Niabella yanshanensis: one gene and its partner. The protein of the gene in region 2 interacts with the protein of the main gene of each other region in a pairwise test. Links are inferred from orthologs where the notes say so. Each region holds a gene or a part of one and is shown on either strand. Other genes may lie near its edges.

Region 1 (3,382 bases), 2.5 Mb from region 2 along the record:
TACGTGTAGTTTTGCCATAGTATCTGTTTCTTTCGCGGCGTTTAGCTGCCTGACGCGCATCTTTTTTTGTAGCTTTATGATTGGCCATCTATTTCTAATTTTTGGACGGCAAAGGTAAGGACTTTTAGAGATACTACCATAATTTTTTTTAATTTTTTACAGGGTGCGTTTCGCATCGTCCAACAGGACTGTAAACCTACACATTAAAAAGTCTTAAGAATAAGCATCTTTTAACGCTTTCTATGCATCTTTATTGTGACCAATAGAAATTAAATCTTAATTTCGCGGAAATATAGTTAAAGCGTCTTTTAACACTCTCGGATACTTTAAGATTGAAAATATTATTTATATATTAATGATTCATTTATAATGAAAGACTTTTCTTATATCACGAACTCATCACCTGCGTTTATTGAAAATATGTACCATGAGTTTGTTGCTAATCCTGAAAATGTAGATGCTGATTTTCGCAAATTTTTTGAAGGCTTTGATTTTGCAGTGGGGAACGGGTTGGCCGGGAAAAATGGTGCGGCTGTTTCCGAAAATGGTGCCGCCACTAAATCTGCGGGAAAAAACGACTGGAGAAAGGAGATTGCAGTATACCGGCTGATCCTGGGGTACCGCAATAAGGGACACCTTTTAGCCAATACTAACCCTATCAAAAAACGTAAAGACCGCGGAGCCAATGTAGAATTGTCCTTTTACGGTTTGAGTGAAGCTGACCTGGATACAGAATATGAAGTAGGTAATTTGATTGGCCTGGGTACTACCACCTTAAGAAATATTTTTACGCATCTGCAAAACTGGTATGCCAGCCATGTAGGTGTTGAGTTTAAATACATCAGCGATCAGAAGAAAGTAGATTGGATCACCAATGAAATTGAGAGAAATTTTTCCAAACCTTTCCCTTTAGAGAAGAAGAAGAGAATTCTTGAGAAATTGAACCAGGGGGTAATGTTTGAAAAGTTTCTGCATACCAAATACGTAGGCCAGAAGCGCTTTTCCCTGGAAGGTGGTGAGACTACTATTGCTGCCCTTGATGCGATCATTAACATATCAGCCGAGCTGGATGTAAAGGAAGCGGTAATTGGTATGGCGCACAGGGGACGATTAAATGTACTGGCGAATATTTTAGGAAAAACTTACGAGCAAATATTCAGCGAATTTGAAGGAACAGGCGAGATTAACCAGACCATGGGCAGCGGTGATGTTAAATACCACCTGGGTTATGGTAGTGAAATCGAAACTACGGGTGGCAATAAAATTCATCTGAAGCTAATGCCTAACCCATCGCATCTTGAAGCAGTTGACCCTGTGGTATTAGGATTTGCCAGAAGTAGCGCCAATAATATACACGATGAGCAGTACGATAAAGTGTTGCCTATTTTGATACATGGCGATGCGGCAGTTGCGGGGCAGGGAGTGGTTTATGAACTCCTGCAAATGTCGAAACTACCTGGTTACCAGGTGGGCGGAACCATACATTTTATTATCAATAACCAGATCGGTTTCACCACCGATTTCTCGGATGCCCGCAGTGCCGACTATTGTACGTCATTGGCTGCAATGACGCAAAGCCCGGTGTTTCATGTAAACGGAGATGACCCTGAAGCTGTGGTAAAATGCGCTGAAATCGCAACGCGTTACAGGAGCACTTTCCATGATGATGTATTTATCGATATGGTATGCTATCGTAAGCACGGGCATAATGAAGGTGATGATCCTAAGTTCACGCAACCCGCCATGTACGCGTTAATCGATAAGCATCCGAATCCACGTGAAGTATATGTAAAGTATTTACTGGACAACGGTGAAGAAGATGCAAAAGACCTGGCCAAAGAAATGGAGACTAAATTCTGGGCAGATCTGCAGGATAGACTGGATGATGTAAAGCAGAGACCATTACCTTATACCTACCAGACTCCGGAGTTATTGTGGAAGCAATTGAGAAAAGCTACAGAAGCAGATTTCGATAAAAGTCCGGTAACAGGTATTACGGAAGAAAAGTTTAACCAGGTGTTTAACGCCATTATGACAATTCCTGAAGGCTTTACTCCTTTGAAAAAGGTGGATAAGCTGCTGAAGGATAAGGTGAAATTGTTTAATGAAGAAGCTAAGCTGGACTGGGCTACCGCTGAGTTGCTGGCTTTCGGATCGGTGATGGTGGACGGTGCAGATGTGAGAATGAGCGGCCAGGATGTAGGCAGGGGTACTTTTAGTTCCCGTCATTGCGTATTAAGGGACGAAGTGAATGATAAACCTTATAACAGGCTGGCGGGCATTCCGGGTGCTGAAGGTAAGATCAGGATGTTTAACTCCCTGTTGAGCGAGAATGCAGTTTTAGGTTTTGAATATGGCTATGCGCTTTCTTCTCCCAATGCCCTGGTGTTATGGGAAGCCCAGTTTGGAGATTTTGTAAATGGTGCGCAAACAATTATTGACCAGTTTATAACCGGTGCCGAGCAAAAATGGAACCGTATGAATGGCCTGGTGATGTTGCTGCCGCATGGTTACGAAGGACAAGGGCCCGAGCATAGCAGCGCCCGTATGGAACGCTTTTTAATTGCCTGTGCGGAATTGAATATTGTAGTGACTAATATCACTACAGCGGCAAATTACTTCCATGCATTAAGAAGACAGCTGGCATGGCCTTTCAGGAAACCATTGATCAATTTTGCGCCTAAAGCCAATTTGCGTCATCCGGGTACTTATTCAGCCCAAAAAGATTTCTTAACCGGATCTTTCCAGGAGTTAATCGATGATAGTTATGTGAAGGCAGATGAGGTAAAGAAAGTGCTTTTCTGTAGCGGTAAAGTTTATTATGACCTGTTGGAAAGACAACAGAAAGAAGGACGTAAAGATGTAGCAGTGGTAAGACTGGAGCAGATATATCCTTTACCGGGCAAACAGCTGGCCGCTTTATATAATAAGTACAAGAATGCCGTATGGTATTGGGTACAGGAAGAACCCCTGAATATGGGCGCCGCCTCCTTCCTTCAAATGAACCTGAAACATATTAACTACGGTATCATTGGCAGAAAAGCCAGTGCGTCGACTGCATCAGGATTTATGAAAGTGCATAAGGCAGAGCAGGAAGAAATTGTAAATACAGCTTTTACGATCTAGGAAGCTAGCCAATAAGACCTGGTTTGAAAATATCGGGCGGAATAGACATTCCGCCCTCTTATATTCAAAACTAAACATGAGATTTTTATATTAATTTTTGGTTTAATGCTTTGACTACGGCTTCTGCAACTGAATTCACCTGTAACTTTTCGTATATTTTTTTAATATGCGTATTTACGGTATGAATGCTTAATCCGCAGGCAGAGGCTACCATTTTATGGCTGAATCCTTTTACCAGGTAGCCCAGTACTTCCTT
Region 2 (3,069 bases):
GCCGGTTGATAAGGAAGTATCTATTTCCAATATAAGGCTGGAAGCAAAAAAAGGCGGGAAATCTGATTTTAAAGATGATGCGGGAGGCATCAAATGCGCGGTGGTGGTTTGTTCTGATAGTGTAGCTTCGGGTAATAAAGAAGACCGCAGTGGAAGGGCTATTTTGAAAAAGCTGCAACAACATAAGGTCACGGCCGCGGCTTACGAGATCATAGCTGATGAAGAGGAAGTTATAGCACAACGAGCTAAAGCGCTGGCAGGGGAGGGGTACCAGTTGATATTATTTACAGGAGGTACAGGGCTAAGTCCCCGGGATGTGACACCTGATGCGATACAGCCTTTGCTGGACCGGGAAATACCCGGTATTATGGAGGCAGCCCGTAACTATGGACAGCAAAGAACGCCCTATGCCATGCTATCAAGAGGGGTAGCTGGTTTTATCAGCGATTCATTGGTGATTACGTTGCCAGGCTCTACCCGCGGTGCCGAAGAAACTATGGATGCCTTATTTCCCTATGTATTACACCTGTTTAAAATAGCAAAGGGAATGCGGCATGACCAGGCTGGGTGATATTACCCTGCGTGCTCCTCCAGTTCCATTAACAAGTTAAACACGGCTTCGTATTTTTGTTCCAGTTGTTTATTTTCTTCTGCAGCCTTTTTATATCCCTGCTCGGCTTCAAGAAACTTGTCTTTATCTGCATAAATAGCCGGGTCGGCCAGTTGTGCTTCCAGGGTTTTCAATAAGGCTTTGTTTTTATTTAATGCCTCCTCTGCCTGCTGAAACTGGCGCTGTTGTTTTTGTAATTCCTTTTTTTGCTCTTTGTTAATGGCCTGGTTTTTCGGAGCAGCTTCTACCGGCTTTTCTTTCACAACAGGGGCGGGAGCAGGTGCTGCATTAGCTTTTTGCTCCCCTTTTTTTGAGGAAGCTACCTGCTTTGCCTGTGCGGCCATTCTTTCATTCCAGGCTACCCATTCATCATATCCACCTTTAAATTCTTTGATCTGGTGATCCACTATCTCCCAGATCTTATTAGCTGTTTTAGAAATAAAATGACGGTCGTGGCTTACGATCACCAGGCTGCCCTCATACTTTTTTAGCGCGTCGATCAGCAGGTCGCAGCTATGCATATCCAGGTGGTTGGTAGGCTCATCCAGCATCAGGAAATTGGCCTTGCTGACAATGGTTTTAGCCAGGGCAACACGTGCTTTTTCTCCTCCACTCAATACCTTTATCTTTTTATCAGCATCGTCTCCGCTAAACAGGAAACAGCCTAGGAGCGTCCTTAATTCAGCATCGGTCATTTGCGCGCCGCAGCTGCGCATTTCATCCAGTATTGTGTTATTGAGGTTCAGTGATTCCAGCTGATGCTGCGCATAAAAGCTTTCATCTACATTATGCCCCCATTTGCGTTCTCCCTCTATGGGTTCAATACCTGCAATAATTCTTAATAAGGTTGATTTTCCCTTTCCGTTTGCTCCAATCAAAGCAATCTTATCACCCCGCTCAATTTCCGCCTTGGCATGATCCAGTATCACTTGTTCTCCAAACGATTTGGAAATATTATCCAGTTCCACCAATACTTTTCCGGGTGTTTTATCCACCCTGAAATTGATCCGGATATTGGGTCTTTCCACGCTTACGTCTTCTATCCGGTCCAGTTTGTCCAGCTTCTTCATGATACTCTGAGCCATTGCGGCTTTGCTGGCTTTAGCACGGAATCTTTCCACCAGGCGTTCGTTCTGCCGGATATAATCCTGCTGGTTCTCAAAAGCCTTTTGCTGCATTTCTATACGTATTTCTTTCTCCGTTTCATAAAACTCGTAGTTACCGTTATATACATGCAGCTCTTTTTGATACAGCTCAATGATCTTGGTAACCATTCGGTTCAGGAAGTATTTATCGTGACTCACTATTACCACCGCACCCTGGTAATGTTGCAGGTATTTTTCCAGCCATTCAATAGACGGAAGATCAAGGTGGTTGGTAGGCTCATCCAATAATAGCAGATCCGGTTTGGCCAATATCATTTTAGCCAGCAACACGCGCATACGCCATCCTCCGCTGAATTCTTTATAAGGCCGGTGCAGATCGGCATTGGAAAATCCTAAACCCTGCAGCACTTCCTCTGTTGTGTGGTGGATATTGTAGCCATCTAAGGTGTCCATTTCGTGCAGCTTGTCCGAATACTCATGCAAAGTTTTTTCATCGCCGGTACGTTCCAGCTCTTTACCCAGTTCTTCAATTTCTTTTTCCAGCTGTATGACTCTTTCAAAAGCGCCTAATGCCACTTGCAGGATAGACTCATTCGTGTCAAAACTTAACAGGTCCTGGTGCAGGTAACCAATAGTTGTATCCCGGCTTTTTTCAACGGTGCCCTTCGAAGGGCTGAAGCCGCCCGTGAGTAATTTCAGCAGGGTAGACTTTCCTGTTCCATTATACCCGATTAACCCGATCCTTTCATTAGGTTGAATGTGCCAGGTAGCATCTTTCACAATTACTCTTGCGCCAAATTCAAACGTCACATTTTGTAAGCCTGCCAGCATAATCTATAATTTTTACTATTTTTGATCTATTGAGCCTGCAAAATTAGCAAAAGCAGGTAGTAACTTAAGCCTTATCATGAAATAAACATAAAAATTATCGGGCTAATTTATTTCGCAGTGATGATAATTTTTATCGTTTATACTATGTGGCCAAAAGCAATAAAGAATCCTACATGAAAAAACTATTTTTGGTTATTTTAGTGCTACTAGCAGCTTTTTTGGTGTATAAATATGCTTTTAAGAAGGATGAGCCTAAAAAGGAAGCGCCTAAGTCCCTGCCGGTAAGCGTACATAGCGATATTTTTAACCAGTCGGTAACAGCAGTTTTAAACAGCTATTACACGCTGTCCGATGCTTTTGTTAACTGGGATTCAACTGCAGTGAATAAGGCCGCCGCCGATTTACAAACGGCTATTAGCAATTTTAAAATAGATGAGCTGAAGAAAGATTCCAGTATCTATGAAACGGCCCTTTTCCCGCTCGATAACAGCAGGAACAGTTTGACGGCCATCCAACAAGGTG

What was found.
Region 1: the proteins of U0035_RS18675 (region 2) and U0035_RS07945 interact in binary tests that used the Escherichia coli proteins (3 or more experiments, as listed by UniProt). The link is inferred for Niabella yanshanensis from one-to-one orthologs.

Annotation. Positions count from the first base shown.
Region 1 is NZ_CP139960.1:1,998,074-2,001,455, reverse strand. The notes cover bases 21-3,326. They hold U0035_RS07945 (2-oxoglutarate dehydrogenase E1 component), read left to right. Parts: upstream 21-369; coding sequence 370-3,126; downstream 3,127-3,326. Other genes in these bases: U0035_RS07940 (response regulator transcription factor), read right to left, coding at 3,212-3,326; rpsT (30S ribosomal protein S20), read right to left, coding at 21-88. In the rest of the region: more of rpsT, read right to left, coding at 1-20; more of U0035_RS07940, read right to left, coding at 3,327-3,382. UniProt on the Escherichia coli protein: E1 component of the 2-oxoglutarate dehydrogenase (OGDH) complex which catalyzes the decarboxylation of 2-oxoglutarate, the first step in the conversion of 2-oxoglutarate to succinyl-CoA and CO(2).
Region 2 is NZ_CP139960.1:4,472,812-4,475,880, forward strand. The notes cover bases 61-3,053. They hold U0035_RS18675 (ABC-F family ATP-binding cassette domain-containing protein), read right to left. Parts: upstream 2,548-3,053; coding sequence 574-2,547; downstream 61-573. Other genes in these bases: moaCB (bifunctional molybdenum cofactor biosynthesis protein MoaC/MoaB), read left to right, coding at 61-571; U0035_RS18680 (DUF3347 domain-containing protein), read left to right, coding at 2,721-3,053. In the rest of the region: more of moaCB, read left to right, coding at 1-60; more of U0035_RS18680, read left to right, coding at 3,054-3,069. UniProt on the Escherichia coli protein: Genetic data indicate it may be involved in ribosome assembly or function.